DNA from 2 places in the Rossellomorea sp. GCM10028870 genome. Region 2 is predicted to be linked to the other one. Evidence: riboswitches for the same ligand, from Rfam matches in the RefSeq annotation. Region 2 holds a riboswitch; the other holds the start of a gene.
What was found. A riboswitch is a leader RNA that binds a small molecule or an ion and turns the genes downstream of it on or off. The one in region 2 is predicted to bind S-adenosylmethionine.
Positions count from the first base shown of each region.

Region 1: another riboswitch for S-adenosylmethionine. It lies ahead of ACFQWC_RS19370 (sugar ABC transporter substrate-binding protein); the one in region 2 lies ahead of mtnK (S-methyl-5-thioribose kinase).

Region 1 covers NZ_JBHTGN010000005.1:179,152-185,504, forward strand. Annotated here, with positions in the region: gene icmF (fused isobutyryl-CoA mutase/GTPase IcmF) at 1-337, shown strand, start outside; gene ACFQWC_RS19355 (hypothetical protein) at 603-785, shown strand; gene rpoE (DNA-directed RNA polymerase subunit delta) at 938-1,516, shown strand; gene ACFQWC_RS19365 (CTP synthase) at 1,978-3,582, shown strand; SAM riboswitch class I at 3,818-3,924, shown strand; gene ACFQWC_RS19370 (sugar ABC transporter substrate-binding protein) at 4,370-5,455, shown strand; gene ACFQWC_RS19375 (sugar ABC transporter ATP-binding protein) at 5,472-6,353, shown strand, end outside.
Region 2 covers NZ_JBHTGN010000001.1:1,721,363-1,727,715, reverse strand. Annotated here, with positions in the region: gene ACFQWC_RS08900 (PAS domain S-box protein) at 1-791, shown strand, start outside; gene ACFQWC_RS08895 (methylated-DNA--[protein]-cysteine S-methyltransferase) at 806-1,267, shown strand; gene ACFQWC_RS08890 (DUF2087 domain-containing protein) at 1,910-2,506, shown strand; gene mtnA (S-methyl-5-thioribose-1-phosphate isomerase) at 2,557-3,603, opposite strand; gene mtnK (S-methyl-5-thioribose kinase) at 3,622-4,803, opposite strand; SAM riboswitch class I at 4,920-5,076, opposite strand; gene ACFQWC_RS08875 (carbon-nitrogen family hydrolase) at 5,180-5,962, opposite strand; gene ACFQWC_RS08870 (pyridoxal phosphate-dependent aminotransferase) at 6,084-6,353, shown strand, end outside.

The DNA of each region.
Region 1 (6,353 bases), on a different contig from region 2:
ATCCATGTACTACGAAATGAAAAAGCATTCCGGGGAACTTCCGATCGTGGGAGTGAACACGTACCTGAATCCAACCCCGCCTTCAGAGGAACAAATGGACAGTATGGAACTTGCACGTGCAACGAAGGAAGAGAAAGAAACACAAATTCATAACCTGCGAGACTTCCAATCACAACACAAAGACAAATCCGAAGAAGCACTGACCCGCTTAAAACAAGCAGCAGTGAACGGAGGAAACATCTTTGAAGAACTCATGGAAACCGTGAAAGTAGCCAGTCTTGGCCAAATCACACGAGCCCTCTACGAAGTAGGCGGGCAATACCGTCGTAATATGTAACAACATAGAAGAAAAAGAGACTACTGTGGTGATGCAGTGGTCTCTTTTTCTAGGTGCCTCTATAGCAGGGGTATCAATAAACGTATTAACAACCTTGCACACATAACGAAATATGTTTAAAAAGTCCATAAACAGTCTATCCTTTAAACAAAATCAACCAATTTTTAACACGATCTTAATAGTAGTCGGGTATCATTTCCTTTATAATGAGAATTATCAGACAGGTGAATGGATAAGAACGATATATACGTTTGGATGTGAGACTGTGAAGACCATTTTTCGTTATATACTATTGACCATCATCATATTCGCAGCTGTATTTCTATATCAATTGCAATTAGGGGCGATTCCTTTTTTTCTACTCTCTTTCTATCTTTTCTATGAAGCGTTCCGTGTGATCCGAAACGGTGAAAAAGAAGAGGAGTGGGAAAGTGGGAGGCCATCCTGACCCCAGGTTGTGAAAAAAATGCGAGAAAAACTAGATAGCTATAGCATAAAGTCTTTTATATTGTTTATAATGATTAATATGGTTAGAATTGATAATGGAGAATTTTTGCCCTTTTTTACTCTACTTAGTAGAGTGTGAAATAGAGAAAGGAAGTGCGTAAATTGAGTCTTAAGCAGTTATCCAAAGAAGAATTACGTCAAACATCATTTATTGAGTTGGCACATGAAATTTTAGTAGAGAAAAAGCAAGCAATGGCATTCGAAGAAGTAGTCAAAGAAATTAAAGGTTTGCTTGAAATCTCTGATAAAGAGGTTCGCAGCCGTTTACTTCAATTCTATACGGACCTGAATATCGATGGACGCTTTATTGCCATGGGTGATAATCGTTGGGGATTAAGAGAATGGTATCCGGTTGATCAAATTGAGGAAGAAACCGTTCCAACAATGAAATCCAGCAAAAAGAAAAAAGCGAAGAAAAAAGAAGATGAAGATCTGGATCTGGATGATTTCGATGATCTGGACGATGAAGATCTTGATTACGATGACCTTGATGACACGGACGATGACGACGATCTGACGGATGACGACGACGATGTGGATGCCGTTGACGATGAAGACGAAGATCTGGACATCGATGAAGACGATGATGAACTCGAAATCGATGAATTTGATGAAGTAGATGATGATGAAGACGAAGAAGAAGAGTTAGAAGAAGATGAGGAAGAGAAGTAATCTCTTCGACTGGAATGGCTGCTCCCCAAAAGGTATTTTGCCTTCGGGGAGCTTTTTAATATGCTCAAAATGATTGAAAATTCTATTCTTATTCAGTGCTTGACTTCTTCCTCACAGGAAGGTAGTATTTTATTTGGGCTCCCTAAAAAGGGACGAATAACGTATATCACGCTCCCCTTACATGTTTGTAAGCGGGGCGTTTTTTATTTTTGTAAGAAGAAAGCTTTGACATAATAGGGTTTTACCTAAACCTTATGTGTGGAGGATCTATCTTTTCAAAACCCCTTACATTTTTATGTATATTGATAATAAGAGGCTGTCTTTTAGCGGTTTATGCAGATGAATTTATTTTATGAGAATGGACTTGTCCTTCTTTGAACAAGATAAATTCATGACATGAATACATAGGAGACACCCTCTACTTTTTTTGAACCAAACTTACTTTGAAGGGGGACATATACATGACTAAGTATATTTTCGTAACAGGCGGCGTAGTGTCGTCACTAGGGAAAGGGATCACAGCAGCGTCCCTTGGTAGACTATTGAAAAACCGTGGAGTGAGCGTCACGATCCAGAAGTTTGATCCATACATCAACGTGGATCCAGGAACGATGAGTCCATATCAGCACGGTGAAGTATTCGTAACCGATGATGGTGCAGAAACGGATCTTGACTTAGGTCACTACGAGCGTTTCGTTGATATAAACTTAACGAAATACAGCTCTGTGACAACGGGTAAAATCTATTCAACTGTACTGAAGAAAGAGCGTCGCGGTGATTATCTTGGTGGAACGGTACAAGTTATCCCACACATCACGAATGAAATCAAAGAGCGCGTATACCGTGCCGGACGCGAAACCAATTCAGATGTCGTGATCACGGAAATCGGCGGAACAGTAGGGGATATCGAATCTCTGCCATTCCTTGAAGCCATTCGCCAGATCAAGAGCGATGTAGGCCGTGACAATGTGATGTATATCCACTGTACACTTGTACCTTACATCAAAGCAGCTGGTGAAATGAAAACAAAACCGACTCAGCATAGCGTAAAAGAGCTTCGCAGTCTTGGTATACAGCCAAATGTCATCGTCGTGCGTACAGAAATGCCAATGACTCAAGACATGAAAGACAAAATCGCGTTATTCTGTGATATTGATAAAAATGCTGTAATCGAAGCAATGGACGCAGATACACTATACTCTGTACCACTTGCACTACAGGATCAAAAGCTTGATGAAATCACATGTCAGCACTTGAAGCTTAATTGCCACGAAGCAGACATGACCGAGTGGAATGAACTCGTTGATAGAGTGAAAAACCTGTCCCGTAAAACAAGAATCGCCCTGGTAGGGAAGTATGTTGAACTGCAGGATGCGTATATCTCAGTAGTGGAAGCCCTTCGTCACGCAGGCTACCATTTCGATAGCGACATCGAAGTAAGATGGTTGAACTCTGAGCTGATCGACAACGCAAATGTAGCAGAAAAACTGGCAGATGTAGATGGAATCCTTGTACCAGGTGGCTTCGGTGACCGTGGAGTAGAAGGGAAAATCGCTGCGACTCAATATGCCCGTGAAAACAAGGTACCTTTCCTCGGAATCTGCCTTGGTATGCAGCTGGCATCTGTAGAATACGCACGTAATGTTCTTGGATTGGAAGGAGCTCACTCTGCTGAGTTAAATCCTGAAACGCCATACCCTGTCATCGACCTTTTACCAGAACAAAAGGACATCGAAGATCTTGGTGGGACACTGCGTCTTGGACTATACCCATGTAAGCTGACAAAAGGTTCAAAAGCCTATGCGGCCTACGACGGAGAAGTGGTTTATGAGCGTCACCGCCACCGCTTCGAATTCAACAATCACTACCGTGAGCAAATGGAAAAAGCCGGCTTCATCTTCTCAGGCACAAGCCCTGATGGCCGTCTTGTGGAAATCATCGAGCTAAGCGATCACCCATGGTTCGTCGCATCTCAATTCCATCCTGAATTCACTTCACGCCCGACACGCCCGCAGCCTCTATTCAGAGACTTCGTGGAAGCGTCACTTGCGTATGGTGAGAAATAAGATTTGATTATGTAACTGCTCTCCCTGGTTTGGGAGGGCGGTTTTTTTTAGGGTGGGGGTGGCCGATTTTTAAGGGGAATCGGAATTTATCGACCATTCTACAAATAACGACAATTTTCACGAACTCCTCTTTAATCTCATCTATAAAATTTTCCAAAAAAGAATATTGACAATATTCCCGCATATCGTTAACATATCGTTTATAGCGCATGCGAACTATACCAAATTTCATAATCTCTTATAAAGAGTTGGCAGAGGGACTGGCCCGATGACGCCCGGCAACCTACCGTTTAGACGGAAAGGTGCTAAGACCTGCAGGAAGAATTTCCTGAGTGATAAGAGTACGTTTATTTATACATAAACCTCTTTTCTCTTGGGAAAAGGGGTTTTTTTATTTGCAAAGAATGTTTTGTGAACTTTGTTGCTTTTAAAGGGAAAGTGCTGATTGATTTCCGCTCCAGGTGTACGGAGGTCGATAATAGCTTTAAAGTAGGGATACTTTCCTTTAGATTGCTCTGTCAATACTGAGCTCTGTCACGGAAATCTCTTATAGATGGTGAGGGGAACTGCGTAGACTCCTGCGGAAAAACGGGCGTGCCGAGACCCCGGAAGCGAAGCTGAGGAGGCTCGGCCGTACGCTAGCTGCAAGCGGAGCGGTTCCCCTCACCATCCAGCCATACTGGTTGACAGAGCCTTTGCAGATCCCGGTTTTAAAACAACAAATATCTTTTATGAAAAGAATATTTTAAAAAATTGAGGCATATCACCTCGGGAGGAGAAAAGAAAGATGAAAAAAACGGCATCATTATTCGTATTACTCGCACTTATTTTCAGTTTAGTCGCTTGTCAGCCAAAGGTATCCCAGGAGGCGGACGCAGACAGTGGAGAGAAGAAGGAAGCAACATCTGATCATCCATTGGCCAATAAAAAGATCGCCCTTATTATGCAAATCAATTTAGGGACATTTTCCGCTCAATACATAGAAGGTGTCAAAGAGCAGGTAGAGAAGTTTGGGGGCAAGGTTCAAGTATTTACGTCTGAAGGGGACCTGGCAAAAATGTCTTCTAACCTGGATGCGGCCATCAATCAAAAGTTTGATGGGATCCTCATCGATCATGGAACGAAAGAAGCACTGCAATCAGGGGTGGAAAAAGCGAAGGAACAAAACATTCCGGTTGTCGTATTCGATGCGGATGTTGCTTCAGAAGAGGTGACGGTCCTCGAACAGGGTGATCAGCAAATGGCTGAACAAACCTTGACGAAGCTTTCAGATGAGATTGGCGGTAAGGGTGAGATCGTGAAAATTTGGGTTGCAGGCTTTGCCCCGATGGAAAGACGCCAAGTAGCCTATCAGGAGTTTTTAGAAAAAAATCCTGATATTAAAGAGGTGGCGGCATTTGGAGCGGCTACTCAGAATACAGCACTGGATACACAGGCTCAAATGGAGGCCATATTGAAACAGTATCCGAACAAAGGTGACATCGATGCTGTTTGGGCTGCTTGGGATGAATTTGCAAAAGGCGCCGTTCGGGCAATCGAAGCGGCAGGGAGAGATGAAATCAAAGTATATGGAATCGACATGAGTGATGAAGACCTGCAAATCATTCAAAAAGATGGAAGCCCGTGGGTGGCATCGGCAGCCGTTGATCCGAAAGATATCGGACGCGTGCAGGTCCGGTTTTTATATCAAAAGCTAAATGGCGAGGAAACGCCTGAGAAAGTAAAGCTTGAGCCGGTATTTATTGAAAAAGAAGCATTGCCTGGAGAAACGATTACCACAGATCAATTACACGAGCATGTAGATGGCTGGGGAGCAAGTGAGCAAGGCTATACAGATGAATTAAAAACGCTTGAAGAATCGTTCAAAGAGTAGAAAGGAGTTAAAAGAGATGACGTCTCCACTGTTAGAAATGATCGATATCAATAAAACCTTCTCAGGAGTGAAAGCCCTAAAGAATGCAAGCTTCGATGTGAAAGAGGGGGAGGTCCATGCCCTCTTGGGGGCGAATGGTGCAGGGAAAAGTACGCTGATGAAGATTTTATCAGGAGCCTATGTGCAGGACAGCGGAGACATCATCCTTCACTCTGAAAAAAGAGACTATCAATCTCCGAAAAAAGCGAAGGAGCATGGCATCCATTGCGTGTACCAGGAAGTGGACACGGCCATTGTCCCTGGACTTTCTGTAGCGGAAAATATCGTCCTTGATCAGTTCTCACAAAAAGGTTCCTTCTTTATTACTAAAAAGTCATTAAAGAAAGAAGCGTCGGAGGCGCTTAGACGCATCGGGGCAGAAACCATTCCCCTCGGTCAGCCTGCGTCACACTTAAGTCTCGCTGAAAAGCAGCTGGTGCTCATTGCCAGAAGCCTGCTTCAACAAGCGAAAGTATTGATTTTGGATGAACCAACGGCACCTTTAAGTTCTTCTGAGACGGAAAAGTTATTCCGAGTCATAGAAGATTTAAAGAAAGAGAGAGTAGGGGTCATTTTCATCTCTCACAGGCTCCCGGAAGTATTTCAGCTTTCCGATCGCATCACGGTCATGAGAGACGGAGAGACCATTGGAACGTTTGGAACACAACAAACAACCTCTCACAAGATCATTGAAGCCATGCTTGGAGGAACATATAGAGAAGAGTTTCAGAAAAGAACGCTGCCGATCGGTGAAACGCTTTACGAAGTGAGGGGGCTCGAAGACGGACAAAAGGTGAAGGATATCCATTTATCCGTTAAGGCAGGAGAAGTAGTCGGAGTGGTCGGGCTTGTGGGAGCG
Region 2 (6,353 bases):
AAACGTTAACTTCCCACAGAGATAAGGTTCAATACGTTGAGTTGTCATCCAAGTATAATTTGCTCTCTAATTTAAATCTAACGATCATTCGTGACATTACCGAACAAATTGAAATGCAGGAGCAGTTAAGGAAATCAGATACATTGAGTGTAGTTGGGGAGCTGGCTGCAGGGATTGCCCATGAAATCAGGAATCCGATGACCGCCCTTAAAGGCTTTATTCAACTGCTGGAAAATAGTGTAGGTAAAGATCATGAAATGTACTTTAATGTAATAACTTCTGAATTTCAGAGAATTGAATCGATCATTACTGAGTTTTTAGTATTAGCAAAGCCGCAGGCCATTCAATATCAAGAAACGAATTTAATAAGGATCATGAAAGATACGGTTGAACTATTAAGTGCTCAGGCAGTTATGCACAATGTGCAGTACGAGGAGAATTACCAAAAGAATCTCTCTACCATCATTGCAGAACCAAATCAGTTAAAGCAGGTATTCATTAATGTGATCAAGAATGCGATTGAAGTAATGACGGACGGTGGGGTTATTTCCATCGAGATTCAAGAGACAGAGGATGAAATGATTCATATTAGAATAAAAGACCAGGGAGGCGGGATTTCAAAGGATAAAATTAAAAAGCTTGGCGAACCGTTCTATACTACGAAGGAACGGGGGACTGGACTTGGCCTAATGGTAAGCTTTAAAATTATTAAAGAGCATAAAGGAAGCGTTCGGGTTGAGAGTATCGTCGGAGAAGGAACCATCTTCCACATTTATCTACCTAAATCTTAAAGGAGTCCAGTATAATGTCATTTCATGCAATTGTGATGGAGAGCCCAATTGGGAAACTAGAGCTTCAAGCAGATCAGAGCTATCTTATTTCAGTACAGTTTATAGAAGATGAGGGGAAAGCGGATTCTGATACGGATCATCCGATATTAAAAATTGCACAAGAACAAATCAGACAATTTTTTAAAGGAGAGAGAAGGGAATTTGATCTTCCTTTAAAGATAGAAGGAACAGCTTTTCAGAAAGAAGTATGGAAAATCCTGCAGCAGATTCCATTTGGTGAAACCTGGTCTTATCAGGATGTAGCCCAAGCGATTCAAAGACCTAAAGCTGTAAGGGCAGTAGGACAAGCGAATAAAGCCAATCGTTTCCCCATCATCATCCCATGTCACCGGGTCATTGGAAAGAATAAAACACTTACAGGCTATGCCGGTAAGCAGGTGGATAAGAAAGAAACCTTATTGTTGTTAGAACAATAGAATGAAAAACAGGCATCCTCCAAATGGAGGTTGCCTGTTTTTTTATACCGCTCTTTTCTCAAAGATTGTTGCTTTTTAACATAAGCTCTTCAGGGCTCTGTCAATTAGCGTGTACTAGGTGGTGAGGGAACTGCTCCACTTGCAGCTAGCATTCGGCCGAGCCTCCTCAGCTTAGCCGAACGGGGTCTCAGAACGACCAAAATGGAGTCTACGCAGCCCTCACCATGTATAAGAGTTTTCGTGACACAGCTTATTTATGCTAATAAACAATTGAATGAAACAGTTTGTCCTATACCAGCTAAAATCTACTGTACATTTTGAAAAATGCTGTATTCTAAACAATTATGATATTTATATTAGTCTAGAGTAAGAAACTCACACTTAGAAAGTTGATTGGAGCGGAAGGTGCTCGACTCCTGCGGGAATAACGGGAAAGTTGAGACCCCGCAGGGCAAAGCCCGAGGAGGCTCAACTCACGCCCCGCGGAAAGCGAGCACCTGGAGCGGAAATCAACCCACTACTCGCTTTTTCAAAAGCAACAAAGTTTAAGAAAAGAACCTTTTATAATTAGTGATTGAATTACAACCCTATTTAGATTACCATCTAATTAGATGGTAATCTAAATAGTGAGGAGGAGACCTTTTGCAATTAAGTAAACAGGTAGCTTTTCATAAAACGATGGGTGATGCTACCCGAATCAAGATTGTCTATTTACTGGCATCTGAAAGCTTACATGTGGGAGCCATTGCGGGAAAACTGGGACTCACTGCCCCGACAATATCCCATCATCTAACGAAACTGAAAGAGTGCAATCTTGTTTATTCACGAAGAGAGAAGAACACGGTTTACTACTATTTGAATAAAAAGGTTTTGAGTCATCATGGAAATGTTCTTCATCAGTTTGCTCAGGAAGAGGAAGGGGAAAATGTGATGTCAGAGAAGTTATTGAAAGAAAAACAGAAGGTAAAGAATAATTTCCTTGAGAAAAATGGACGAATCAAAAATATTCCTTCTCAACAAAAAAAGAAATTATTTATATTGGAACATATGGTGGAAGGATTAAAGGTGGGAGAAAAATATAAGGAAAAAGATTTGAATGAATATATTCAACAATTTCATGAGGACTTTGCAACCCTGAGAAGAGAATTTATTATTCATCAGTTTATGTATCGGGAAAATGGCATATACGAAGTGAACCCGAGGGAGATGTGGGCATCGTCAAAACTGTATGAGAAATAGCAAGGAAGTAAAAGGAAGAGCAGGAGGGATCTCCTGCTCTTCCTTTGGATTTAACCGATGGTTTGTTGAATACTTTCTTCAAAGCTAGGGTAGAGAACACCTTTTTCCGTTATAATGCCTGTAATCAACTCATGAGAAGTAACATCGAAGGCGGGATTATAAACAGGAACGTTTTCTGGTGCAATCAATGTTCCACCTACTGTTGTGATCTCTTCCCGGGTTCTTTCTTCAATCGGAATCTCATTACCGTTTCGGATTGAAAGATCGAATGTGGAGGATGGAGCAGAAACATAAAAAGGAATATTGAAGTGTTTACACAGAATGGCAAGCATGGACGTTCCGATTTTATTTGCGGTATCCCCATTGGCAGAGATGCGATCAGCACCAACGATGACTGCTTCTATACCTTTTTCTTTCATTGTATGAGCCGCCATGCTATCGGTGATGAGGGTGACGTCAACTCCGGATTGTTGTAATTCCCAAGCAGTCAGTCGTGCCCCTTGCAGAACGGGCCGCGTTTCACATGCGTAAACCTGAAAAGCTTTTCCTTTTTCTCTTCCTAAATGAAATGGGGCTAATGCCGTCCCATATTTACTCGTTGCAATGGAACCTGCGTTACAAATGGTCATCACCTTATGTTTGTCCTTCAATATACTTAATCCATATTCTCCTATTAAACGACATACTGCCTCGTCTTCTGCATGAAGTTGGATTGCAGCATGGAGTAAATTGGTTTTGGCTTCATTAACCGAAGATATATGCTCTAATACCTTTTCCAGGCGATTTAAAGCCCAAACCAAGTTGACTGCAGTAGGCCGTGATTCAATGAGGTATTTCTTGTCCCGATGAAAGAGGTCCATGAATTCTGCTAGGGTATTCGCTTCATACTGACAGGCTGCTTGGGCTAATCCGTAAGCCGCCGTGATGCCAATAGCAGGAGCCCCTCTCACTTTTAGGGTGATAATCGCATCATAATAATCTTCAATGGTCGAGAGTTTATTGTATTCCACTATGTTAGGCAGTTTTTGTTGATTTAGAATCAGTAAATAATCTTCATGCCACTCTAGTGAAGTTGGAATTGTAAGTGTTTGTGTCATGTCAATCTCCTTTATTCATTAAGAATGTGACTGTATTAAGGATATGAGTCCCTCAATGGACTGGATCTGTTTGCGTTTCACGATCAGTTCTTTTCCAAGAGCTATGCAAGTACGTTTAGCTTTTATTCTTTGTTCCTGATCAGCGATGCTCTCCAAATCTTCAACATGAGCAAGGCCAATGGTTCTTCTGATACATTCACATCCTGCAAAGCCGATGCTGTCCTGAAAGCTTTTCTCCAATACATATTCAAGGTAGCCATTTACTTTCGTGTAGGCATCTCGGCTTTCCATCCAATGTTTGGAGAACGTCGTAGAGAAGACGTTCCAGGTATTCTGGATGTGATGGAGAATCGTATCCTTCTCTTCAGGTTTTGAAACCGCCTGGAAGATGAGGTTTGCAATGAATTGTCCAATGTCAAAGCCAATCGGTCCATAAAAGGCGAACTCGGGATCGATCACTTTTGTTTGGTTCTGATCTACAAAGATGCTACCAGTATGAAGGTCTCCATGCAGCAGCGCTTCCCCTTCAGTCAGAAAGCTCTTTTTCAATTTTGCCACCTCAAGCTTTACAGTGAAATCTTCCCATAATTTTTGAACATCTTGAGATAACTCTTCCTCAAATTCATTGGTTTCACTATTGAAAAAAGGATCAGTAAATACGAGATCTTCAGTAATTTTGCATAGCTCAGGATTTGAAAATTCTTTCACGTATTCCTTTTTCTTGAAAGGATGAAGGGCATAATCAGATGTGAAATACAGTGTATTGGCTAAAAAAGTTCCGATGTCTTGGGAGAGCTGTGGATACTTTTCCCCTTTGATAAGGCCTGCCCGGGCAATCGTCAGTGCACTCAAATCCTCCATTACCGTAATCGCAAGTGCAGGATCTGAGTAGTACACTTCAGGAACCAGATCCCCTACAAATGATCGTTGAAGCTTTAGAGCACCGGCTTCGATTCTTGCCCGTTCGATTGTCAATGGCCAACTTTCCCCTACAACCTTTGCATAGGGAAGTGCTTGCTTAATAATGATTCCTTTACCTGTTTCACTCTCTACTACATGAAATACCAAGTTTAAGTTGCCGTCTCCTATTTCTTTACATGTCAAGAGAGTTCCATCTTCAAAAATTCTTAAACGAATGGCCAGCACAATTGCCGACTGTTCAGTTAGTGGTTGATACGTATTGAGTTTAGTAATTGCCATTTTCGTTCCTCCTTTTAGTACACCCTTATGAGTACAGTGTTATGGAGGCTTTTCCGTGGCATTAGAAAAGCCTCTTTCCATGTTCGAAAGAGGCTTGAAGAAGGTATCTTCGTCGCCTCTTATCTCTCAGAAAGATAATCTTTCTGTTGGAATTAGCACCGTGCCTTACTGGATTAGTCAATCCGGCGCTTACTGCGCCCCGTTTTAATACGGTATTATGGTCGGTTGCTGGGCTTCATAGGGCCAAATCCCTCAGCCAGCTCTTGATAAGAGTTGCGTACGCTATTTAATTAAACTTTCAGAATGTTCCATATGAATTGAATGGTACCATTGAAGTATTTTCCATGTCAACGGTTTTTTTAAAGAAATAACCTTTCTAATAAAAATCAGGTCTTCGATCCTGAAATATCGGAATCTGTTTTCGGACTCTTTCTACTTCATGTAAATTGATTTCAGCTGAAACCAATTCTTCCGTTTGAGATCCCTTTGAAAGAATTTCTCCCCAGGGATCAATGATGAGGGAACAACCGCCGAATTCATTGTTCGGGTCACTGCCCACACGGTTGCAGGCGATTACAAAGCACTGATTTTCAATCGCTCGTGCCCTTAAGAGGGTCTGCCAGTGATCAATTCGTGCTGCTGGCCACTCTGCTACGACAAAAACAATCTTGGCTCCCAATAGTACATGTTTTCTGAACCATTCCGGAAAACGAATGTCGTAACAAATCAATCCTGCCATCTCTGTTTCTTGAAGGGTGAACATGCCATCTTCTTGTCCAGGAAGTAAATAATGATGTTCATTCATTAGCTTGAAAAGGTGAAGCTTTGAATACTGTTTCACCAACCTGCCATCGGAATTCGCAACTAAAAGTGTATTGCTCACCCCATTCTGTGTTTTGTTTGCCACAGAACCACCTACAATGTGAATGGAATATTTCTTTGATAGAGAAGTCAGGAAAGAAGATGAATCTTTCGCTCCGTTATCAGCGATGTCATCCATTCTTGTAAGGTCATATCCAGTCGTCCAAAGCTCAGGCAGCACAACTGTATCACAGCCGTCATTCTTCGCTTTTTTAACCCATTGTTCTACTTTTTTCTTGTTTTCTTCAGGGTTTCCGAACACAATATCCATTTGTGCGAGACCTATCTTTTGAATCATTTGCTTCACCTCATTATAGACTTTTGGAATTTATTCCTTTACATTCTTTATTTTCCGTTATATCATTTGTGACTAGAATTTGAAAGTAATTAATTTTCAAAAAAATGTAGTGGGTGAGTATATGAAAACCTTTAGTAAGGCAAAACGTTTAGATTTATTACCTGAACAATTTTTCGCATCCCTTGCAAGTACAGTGAATGCGGTTGTGGAAGAGGGACATGATGTCATTAATTTAGGGCAGGGAAATCCGGATCAGCCGACTCCTCCACATATTGTGGAAAAACTGACAGAAGCAGCTGCTTCACCATCGAATCATAAATATCCTCCATTCCGTGGCTTATCGTCATTTAAAGAGGCGATTGCCGCCTTCTACCTCCGTGAATACGGTGTA